3 regions of the Rhizobacter sp. P3_C12 genome follow, and region 1 is predicted to be linked to each of the others. Evidence: predicted binding sites of a transcription regulator. Region 1 holds the regulator's gene; each other region holds the start of a gene.
What was found. Region 1 encodes LexA, which represses DNA repair genes until DNA is damaged. Its sites were predicted from a motif close to ACTGTATNNNNATACAGT; they were not measured.

Region 1 (3,270 bases):
GTGCCGTACCGCCAGCAGCGCATCGAGCAACTGCTGGCCGCGACGCCGAAGCATTCGATCGACAGCCTGCGGGCGATCCAGCGCGACCAGCTGTCGCTGGCGGCACTGAAGCTGCTGCCGGTGCTGCAGCGCGCGGCATCGCCCCACCCGCTGGCCGCGGCGGCGCAGCGCGAGCTGGCCTCGTTCGACGGCACGATGGCGGCCGAGCGCGCGGCGCCGCTGATCCTGTCGGCCTGGGTGCGGCAGCTGACGCAGGCGGTGTTCAGCGACGAACTCGGCGCCGCGCTGTATGAGCGGCAGCTCGGCAGCCGCAGCTTCCGCGAGGCGCTGGAGGGCGTGCTGGCGCGCCAGGACGCCTGGTGGTGCGACGACAAGGCGACCCCGGCGGCCGAGACCTGTGCGCAGCAGGTGGACGCGGCGTTCACGCGGGCGCTCGACGAGCTGCAGCAGTCGCAGGGCAGCGATGTGGCGAGCTGGCAATGGGGCCGGGCGCACCAGGCCCGGGCCGAGCACCGGCCGTTCAGCAAGGTGAAGGCGCTGGCAAGGGGGTTCGAGCTGCGGGCGCCGGTGGGCGGCGACACCTACACCGTCAACGTGTCGCGCGTCGGCCTGCGGCCGGACGCGACGACCGGCGAGCTGTACCTGGCCGAGCACGGGCCGTCGCTGCGGGCACTGTACGACCTGGGCGAGCCGGCGCGCTCACGCTTCATGCAGTCGAGCGGGCAATCGGGCATCGTGTTCTCGCCGCTGTACCGGAGCTTCGTGGAGCGATGGGCGAAGGTGGAGGACGTGCCGGTGTGGGGCGGGGCGGCAGAGCACACGCTGGTGTTGTCGCCAGCGCAGCCGGCGGCGCGCTGATGAACGGTCGATCAGGAGTCGAGATCAGCGATCGAGCTGGGCCAGCTGGCTGACGATCTCCCGCGTGCTCAGCAGCCGCACACCCTGGGCGGCCAGCGCCTCGTTCTGGCGGGCGATGATCTCGTCGGCACCCGTGGTGCCATCGGGCCAGGTGCCGTGCGAGTCGCTGGCGAGGACCACGTCATAGCCGAGGGCCAGCGCCGATTGCGAGGTGTGGGTGACGCAGACCTCGCTCTGCAGCCCGCACACCAGCAGCTGATCGATGCCGGTGCCGCGCAGCAGCGCGTCGAGCCCGGTGTTCTCGAACGCGCTGAAAGCCTGCTTGGCCACGCGGGCCTCGCCCGGCAGCGGCGCGACATCCGGGTGGATCTCCCACTGCGGCGTGCCGTGCACCAGCACGCCCGTGGGCTCGCCATGCTGCACGTGCAGCACCGGCAGGCCCGCGCTGCGCGCCGCGGCGATCAGCTGGGCGGCATGGCGCAGCAGCCGCTCGCCCGAGTCGATCGGGTCGCACTTGGCACCATCGAAGGCACCGATTTGAAGGTCGATCACCAGCAATGCCTGCATCGTCTGCCCTTTCATACCGACCCGAACAAGGCCTTGCGCTGCGCGGTGTAGGCCCACCACGGCGCGGCAGGCGCACCGCCCATGAAATCGGTGGCGGCCATGAAGGTGTCGAGCACGCAAGGGTCGTGGCGCTGCCCGGTGATCGCGCACAGGCGCTGGTACAGCACGAAGGCATCCTTGCCGCGCAGGTCCTTCGGCTCCTGGATGCCGATCAGCCGCAGGTCGGCGGCCAGTGCGGGGCCGATGTTGGGCAGTTGCTCGAGCGCCTTGCACTCCGCGGCACTCGCCGCCTTGGGGGCCTTGATCACCACGGCGGCCTCCATCACAGCATGCTGTTGCGGATCAGGCCGACCGCCAGCCCCTCGAGTTCGAAGTCGACATCGCCGAACGGCACGACGATGGGTTCGAAATCGGGGTTCTCCGGCAGCAGCTCGATGCTGGTGCGGGTGCGCTTGAAGCGCTTCACGGTGACCTCGTCGCCGAGCCGCGCGACGACGATCTGGCCGTTCTTCGCGTCCTTGGTCTTCTGCACCGCGAGCAGGTCGCCATCCATGATGCCGGCGTCGCGCATGCTCATGCCGCGCACCTTCAGCAGGAAATCGGGCCGGCGCGCGAACAGGCTGGCTTCCATCAGGTAGGTCTGGTCGATGTGCTCCTGCGCGAGGATCGGGCTGCCGGCCGCGACGCGCCCGACCAGCGGCAGCGTGAGCTGCGACAGGCTCGGCAGCGGCAGGCTGAACTGCTTGCCGCGGCTCTGGTTCAGCGCACGCAATGTGTCAGACTGCAGACGGATGCCCCGCGAGGTGCCGCCCACCAGCTCGATGACGCCCTTGCGGGCCAGCGCCTGCAGGTGTTCTTCGGCGGCGTTGGCCGACTTGAAGCCCAGTTCGTTCGCGATCTCGGCGCGGGTGGGCGGCGCACCGGTGCGCTCGATCGCGCTCTGCACCAGGTCGAGGATCTGCTGCTGGCGGTCGGTGAGCTTCGGGATCTCGGTCATCGGTGGGCCTTGAAGGTGAGATGGTTCGGACTGAACATCCATCCAGTGACTGTATTTTTATCCAGCTTCGTGAAAAATGCAAAGAACTGATCAGATCGTCGTCGTGCTCGGYACCGGCGGCACCATCGCCGGCACCTCGGCGGCCCCCGGCGACAACATCGGCTACACCGCGGCGCAGCTCGGCGTCGCGCAGCTCATGAAGGCGGTGCCGGCGCTGGCCGCGGTGCCGCTCGAGCCGGAGCAGGTCGCGCAGGTCGACAGCAAGGACATGAGCGCCGGCGTGTGGCGCGCGCTGGTCGGGCGGCTGGCGCACCACCTGGCGCGGCCCGAGGTGGCGGGCGTGGTCGTCACGCACGGCACCGACACGCTGGAGGAGACCGCGTGGCTGCTGCAGCGCGTGCTCGCGCCGGCCAAGCCGGTGGTGCTGACCGCGGCGATGCGCCCCGCCACCTCGCTGCAACCCGACGGTCCGCAGAACCTGCTCGATGCAGTGACCGTCGCGCAGCATCCGGGCGCGCGCGGCGTGGTCGCGGTGCTCGGCGGCGTGGTGCATGGCGCGGCCGACGTGCGCAAGGTGCACACCTACCGCATCGAGGCCTTCGATTCAGGCGATGCCGGCCCGGTCGGCCGCATCGAGGAAGGGCGGTTGCGGCTGTTCCGCCCGTGGCCGGCGGGTGAGGCGATGTCTGCGGCGCTGGTGGACAGGCTGGTCGACGGCCCCGAGTGGCCGCGCGTCGACATCCTGCTCAGCCATGCGGGCGTCGATGGCGTGCTGGTCGATGCGCTGGTCGAGCGCGGCACGCGCGGCATCGTGGTCGCGGGCACCGGCCACGGCACCGTCCACCACG
Region 2 (3,270 bases), on a different contig from region 1:
TCCTCGATCGGCAGGTTGCGGTTCTTGAGATAGGGGTGGACCATGCCGCCCTGGATCGGGCCGGGCCGCACGATCGCGACCTCGACCACCAGGTCGTAGTACTTTCGCGGCCGCAGGCGCGGCAGCATGCTCATCTGTGCGCGGCTCTCGATCTGGAACACGCCGACGGTGTCGGCCTGGCAGATCATGTCGTAGGTGGGCGTGTCGCCTTCGGCGATGTCCTGCATGCGGAACTCACGGCCCCGCTTGTGGCCGATGAACTCCAGCGCGCGGCGCAGCGCGCTGAGCATGCCGAGCGCGAGGATGTCGACCTTGATGAGCCCGAGCGCGTCGAGGTCGTCCTTGTCCCACTGCACGACGCTGCGCTTGTCCATCGCGGCGTTCTCGACCGGCACCAGCTGCTCGATCTGGTCGCGCGCGATCACGAAGCCGCCCGGGTGCTGGCTCAGGTGGCGCGGAAAGCCCACCAGCATGCCGGTCAGCTCGGCCCATTGCCGCACCACCAGCGAATCGGGATCGAAGCCGTTCTCGCGCAGGCGCTCGCGGCTGATGCCGCGGCCGTCGAACCACTGCTGGCTCTTCGAGACGGCGTCGATGCGCTGCAGGTCGATGCCGAGCGCGCGGCCGACGTCGCGCACCGCGCTGCGCGGCCGGTAGCTGATGACGACCGCGGTCAGCGCCGCGCGGTGGCGCCCGTACTTGCCGTAGATGTACTGGATGACCTCTTCGCGGCGCTGGTGCTCGAAGTCGATGTCGATGTCGGGCGGCTCGTTGCGCTCGGCGCTGATGAAGCGGCCGAACAGCAGCGTCGCGCGTTCGGGATCGACCTCGGTCACCTCGAGGCAGTAGCACACCAGCGAGTTCGCCGCGCTGCCGCGCCCCTGGCACAGGATGTTCCGCGCGCGGGCCCAGCGCACGATGTCGGCCACCGTCAGGAAGTAGGCCTCGTAGCCGAGCTGCTCGATCAGCGCGAGCTCGTCCTCGATCAGCTTCGACCACTTGGGTTTCAGCCCGTCGGGAAAGCGCTTCGGCACGCCGGCATAGGTGAGCCGGCGCAGGTGGGCGATCGGCGTCATGCCCTCGGGCACGACCTCGCGCGGGTACTCGTACTTCAGCTCGGCGAGCGAGAAGGTGCACTGCGCGGCCAGCAGCAGCGTGTTGTCGAGCCACGCCGGCTCGTAGAGGCCGGCCAGCCGGCTGCGCGAGCGCAGGTACTGCTCGGCATTGGGTGCGAGCTGCAGCCCGCATTCGGTGAGCGGCAGGTTCAGCCGCGTGGCGGTCAGCGTGTCCTGCAGCGACTTGCGCGAGCGCAGGTGCATCAGCACGTCGCCGGACGCGACCACCGGCAGGCCGACCCGCCGCGCGACCTGCAGCACGGTGGCGAGCAGTTCCTCGTCGCCCGGGCGGTGCAGCCGCTCGAGGGCCAGCGCGGCCCGTTCGTGGAACCAGGTCTTGAGCCACATCGCATGCGCGAACACCGTCTCGAACGGCTGCGCGGCATCGGGCACCAGCAGTGCCAGGCATTCGGGCAGGCCGGCCAGCGTGGGCGCGTCGGGCACGCCGCCTTCGAGGTCGGACGGGTGCGCGAGGTAATGCCCCTTGTCGGCGCGGCGCCGCGCGACGGTGATCCAGTGCGACAGGTTGCCGTAGCCGCGGCGCGTCTGCGCGAGCAGCACGAGCCGCGCATGCGGCTCGCCGCCGGCCGGCAGCGTGAGCCGCATCTCGCTGCCGATGATCAGGTGCAGCTGGCGACGCCGTGCCTCGACGTGCGCGCGCACCACGCCGGACAGCGAGCATTCGTCGGTGATCGCGAGCGCCGCGTAGCCGAGGTCGGCGGCGCGGTTCACCAGTTCCTCGGGGTGCGAGGCCCCGGTGAGGAAGCTGAAATTGCTGCGGCAGTGCAGCTCGGCGTAAGGGGGAAGCATCGCGAACAGAATACTGTTTTTTCATACAGTATAGAAACAGCCTGAGCACGCAGCAAGGGCTTGGCCCAGGGTTGACAATGGCGCCCTTCCCCGCTTCGACGACAACGCGAAAGCCCATGAGCGACACCACCTACCCCGACACCCGCCTGCTGATCGACAACCAATGGGTCGACGCCACCGGCGGCAAGACGCTGGACGTGCTGAACCCCGCCACCGGTGCGCCGATCGGCAAGGTCGCGCATGCCTCGACGGCCGACCTCGACCGCGCGCTGGCCGCCGCGCAGCGCGGCTTCGAGACCTGGCGCGCGACGTCCGCGCACGAGCGCGGCAACCTGATGCGCCGCGCCGCCGCGCTGCTGCGCGAACGCGCCGACGGCATCGCCCGCCTGATGACGCAGGAGCAGGGCAAGCCGCTGGCCGAGGCGCGCGTCGAGGTGCTGGCCGGTGCCGACATCATCGACTGGTTCGCCGACGAAGGCCGCCGCGTGTACGGCCGCATCGTGCCGTCGCGCAACCTGGCCGCGCAGCAACTGGTGCTGAAGGAGCCGGTCGGCCCGGTCGCGGCCTTCACGCCGTGGAACTTCCCGATCAACCAGATCGTGCGCAAGCTCGGCGCGGCGCTCGCGAGCGGCTGCTCGTTCCTCGTCAAGGCGCCCGAGGAAACCCCGGCCTCGCCGGCCGCGCTGCTGGCCACCTTCGTCGATGCCGGCATCCCGGCCGGCGTGCTCGGCCTGGTGTTCGGCAACCCGGCCGAGATCTCGGCCTACCTGATCCCGCACCCGGTCATCCGCAAGGTCACCTTCACCGGCTCGACGCCGATCGGCAAGGAACTGGCCGCGCTGGCCGGCCGCCACATGAAGCGCGTGACGATGGAGCTGGGCGGCCACGCGCCGGTGATCGTCGCCGACGACGCCGATGTCGCGCTCGCGGTCAAGGCCGCCGGTGGCGCGAAGTTCCGCAATGCCGGGCAGGTCTGCATCTCGCCGACGCGCTTCCTGGTGCACAACAGCGTGAAGGCGGAGTTCTCGCAGGCGCTGGTGGCACACGCCCAGAAGCTGAAGCTGGGCGACGGCCTGGCCGAAGGCACCACGCTCGGCCCGCTGGCCAATGCGCGCCGCCTGGGCGCGATGGCCAAGGTGGTCGACGATGCACGCAAGCGCGGCGCCACGGTCGCGACCGGTGGCGAACGCGTCGGCAGCAGCGGCAACTTCTTCGCGCCGACGGTGCTGACCGACGTGCCGCTCGATGCCGACGTGTTCAACAACGAACCGTTCGGCCCGGTGGCCGCGGTGCGCGGCTTCGACACGCTGGACGAGGCGATCGCCGAAGCCAACCGCCTGCCGTT
Region 3 (3,270 bases), on a different contig from region 1:
AACCTTCGACACCAATGTGAAGGGCACGATCTTCACGGTGCAGAAGGCGTTGCCGCTGATGGGCGAGGGCGGCTCGATCATCCTGACCGGATCGAGCGCCGGCACCACGGGCGCCCCGGGCATGAGCGCCTACAGCGCGAGCAAGGCGGCAGTGCGCAACCTGGCGCGGACCTGGGCGGAGGACCTGAAGGGCACCGGCATCCGGGTGAACGTGCTGTCGCCCGGGGCGACGGCGACCGAACTCGCGAAGCAAGCGCTTGGCGAGGAAGGCCAGAAGGTCTACGCCGCGATGACGCCGCTCCAGCGCATGGCCGATCCGGCGGAGATCGGGGCGGTGGCTGCCTTTCTCGCGTCGTCGGACAGCAGCTTCATGACCGCCAGCGAGGTCGCCGTCGACGGCGGCCTGGCGCAACTCTGAACCGCTGCGCCCGGCCTGCTCACGCGGCGCACGTCCCGAACCTCGTTCGCGATCGCCGCGCGGCGGCAACCAGCGCCATCAACCCGGCCAGCATCGTCATCCAGGCCGCCGGTTCCGGGACCGGGCTGGCCACTGCGCTGACCTGGGCGAGGAAGTTGGCGAACAGCGGGTCGGCAGAGAGGTTGTGCACTGTCAGCGACAGGTGGCCGAACGAGTCGTAGCTGTACGAGAAGTCGCGATCGTCAGCCCACCGGCCGAGGTAGACATCGGACGGGCCGGTCGGGTCGACGTTCAGGGTCTGCAGCGCCAGGGTCGCACCGCCCCCGTAGGTGCCTGGAACGTACAAGCCGAGGGATGCCTGGTGAACGAGCGGCATGCGATCGCCCTCTTGCTCGCCGAACCCGGCCACGGTGGCACCGGCCGGATTGCCATAGCTGGCGCTGGCGGAGAACGTGATCGACGCAAACGGGTCCAGCACGAAGTAGCGATTCCAGTAGACGGACGCCATGGCGTAATCCTGCTGCAGCGAGGACCGCTGCCACGCGGCGCTCAAGGTGTTGGCGCCGATGTGCGCCTCTGCCAGCATCGGATAGCCTGCGTCCGTTTGCGTCAGGCTCACCTCGTACTGCCCGAATGGGCCGCCAGCCGACGCCGCCGGATCGAGGGTCGCCGAGTTGTACGGCTGGTAGCCCCAGCTCTCTTGCGGGCCCAGTTCGTCATGGACGACCACCGCGGAGCCTTCAAACGTGTTGCCGGTCAGCCAGTAGCCAACCGAGCCGGTGGTCCGCGTCGTGGCACTGCCGCTCAGCGTCGTGATCGGATCCAGCGTCAGGCTGGCCGAGCCGCCATCGGCCGATGCGRCCGTGTGCAGGATCACGCCCGCGGCAACCGCGGCGAAGAATCTCAAGGCCTTCATCGTGTGCTCCCTGTTCTGTTGGACGCGCCCCTGTTGCGAGCGCTGCCGCAGCGTAGGAGCACGCCGGGCGCCCGGCAAGCGGTGCCCCTGCGGACAACCCCGGGAAGATTTGCCGACGACCCAGCATGTTCCGCCCCGGCCTTGCTCAGTCGAACTGGACCTCGGCGCTGCACAGATGCGTGCCGTCCGGCGCGCTGATGCTCAGGCTGAGGGCGTTCAAGCAAGCGGACCCTGGAGAGGCTGCGGATGCGAGACGTCGATGCCGCGAGAAGACGGCCTTGCCATCGACCGTGCCTGTCCATTCGGCGACGTACTTCCGCGAAGGGACGCTGGCCCTCAATGGCTTCAGGCGAAACCGCTCGACGAAGGATTGCAGCTCCACTTCGGAGGTGATGCGGCTGAACAGCTGCTCGATCGGAAACCTTATCTCCATGGGACGCTCTCCTGGTTGCTGCAATATACTGTATGAATGAACAGTAGTCGGCTGCCTCGCGATGGTGTCACACGCGTCGGCCGGGATTCGCCCGGGCCAGCGGTGGTGCCGCGCGCCAGCGTGGCCATCGGATTCGGCTCGCCGTCTCAGGATTCGGGCGTCGGGCGCCTGGATCTGAATGACGTCTTGATCAGGAACCCACTCGCCACCTTCCTGATGCGCGTGAGCGGCAGTGCGATGCGAGAGGCTGGCATCGATGATGGCGACATCGTGCTCGTTGACCGCTCGGTGCGGCCCGCCAGCGGCCACATCGTGATCGCCGTCGTGGACGACGAGTTCATGTGCCGGCGGCTGGTGATGCAGGGATCGTTGCTGCGCTTGGTGGCGACCGACCCGCGCTGCGCCGATGTCGTGCCGCGTGCCGCCCAGGAGCTGCAGGTCTGGGGCGTGGTGACCAACGCCATCAAGGCGATGCCCGTTTGAGGCGGCGCCATGTTTGCGCTGGTCGACGTCAACAACATGTACGTGAGCTGCGAGCGGGTGTTCAAACCCTCGCTCAACGGCCGGCCGGTCGTCGTGCTGTCGAGCAATGACGGCGCTTGCATCGCGCRCAGCAACGAGGCCAAGGATCTGGGCGTGCAGATGGCGCAACCCTGGTTCCAGGTGCGGCATCTGGAGCGCGAGGCGGGGTTGATCGCCCTGTCCGCCAACTTCGAGCTGTACGGCGACATGTCGAGTCGCATGATGTCGATCGTCGGGCAGTACGCGCCGCGGCAGCAGATCTACAGCATCGACGAGTGCTTCCTCGATTTCGACGGTGTGCGAGGCGACCTGGTGGAGATCGGCCGCGACATCCGCAGCACCGTGCTGCAGTGGACCGGGCTGCCGACGAGCGTGGGCTTCGGGCCGACCAAGACCCTTGCGAAACTGGCCAACCATGTCGCGAAGACGGCTGACCGCAAGTCGGGCTCGTATCCGGCGGCACTCTCGCAGGTGTGCAACTTCGGCCTGATGTCTCGTGCTGAGCTGGATGCTGTGATGGGTGCAACGGAGGTGGGGTGCGTGTGGGGCATCGGCCGACGCATCGAAGCGCGGCTGACAGAGGCCGGCATTCACACGGTGCGCGATCTGGTCAACGCGGACATCACGGCACTGCGCAGCCAGTTCAGCGTGGTGCTGGAGAAGACGCTTCTCGAGCTGCGGGGCACCTCGTGCCTTGACCTTGACGACACGCAGGCAGGTCGCCAGCAGATCATGTGCTCGCGATCGTTCGGGAGCGCCGTGACCGAACTGGCAGAGCTGGAGCAGGTCGTCAGCGACTTCGCATCACGCGTGGCAGAGAAGCTGCGGCAGCAGGGCAGTGCGGCTGGAGCGGTTCACGTCTTCATCACGACGAGCCCATATCGAAAGCAGGATTGCCAGCACAGCCCGAGCATGACTGTGCCGATGGTGAGGCCGACCACCGACACCCGCGAGCTGGTCGCAACGGCGACGCGTGCGCTG

Region 2: a site for LexA is predicted at 1,938-1,955, ahead of AC1DXV_RS23915 (error-prone DNA polymerase). Genes of this name have one in related genera too.
Region 3: a site for LexA is predicted at 1,795-1,812, ahead of AC1DXV_RS23070 (LexA family protein). Genes of this name have one in related genera too.

Annotation. Positions count from the first base shown of each region.
Region 1 covers NZ_JBFUGW010000087.1:1,288-4,557, forward strand. Annotated here, with positions in the region: partial or broken gene AC1DXV_RS15340 (penicillin acylase family protein) at 1-858, shown strand, start outside; gene AC1DXV_RS15345 (cysteine hydrolase family protein) at 883-1,425, opposite strand; gene AC1DXV_RS15350 (helix-hairpin-helix domain-containing protein) at 1,437-1,748, opposite strand; gene lexA (transcriptional repressor LexA) at 1,748-2,422, opposite strand; gene AC1DXV_RS15360 (asparaginase) at 2,499-3,270, shown strand, end outside.
Region 2 covers NZ_JBFUGW010000188.1:6,370-9,639, forward strand. Annotated here, with positions in the region: gene AC1DXV_RS23915 (error-prone DNA polymerase) at 1-1,925, opposite strand, end outside; gene AC1DXV_RS23920 (NAD-dependent succinate-semialdehyde dehydrogenase) at 2,042-3,270, shown strand, end outside.
Region 3 covers NZ_JBFUGW010000175.1:9,282-12,551, forward strand. Annotated here, with positions in the region: gene AC1DXV_RS23055 (SDR family NAD(P)-dependent oxidoreductase) at 1-418, shown strand, start outside; gene AC1DXV_RS23060 (hypothetical protein) at 438-1,334, opposite strand; gene AC1DXV_RS23065 (hypothetical protein) at 1,480-1,767, opposite strand; gene AC1DXV_RS23070 (LexA family protein) at 1,888-2,250, shown strand; gene AC1DXV_RS23075 (Y-family DNA polymerase) at 2,260-3,270, shown strand, end outside.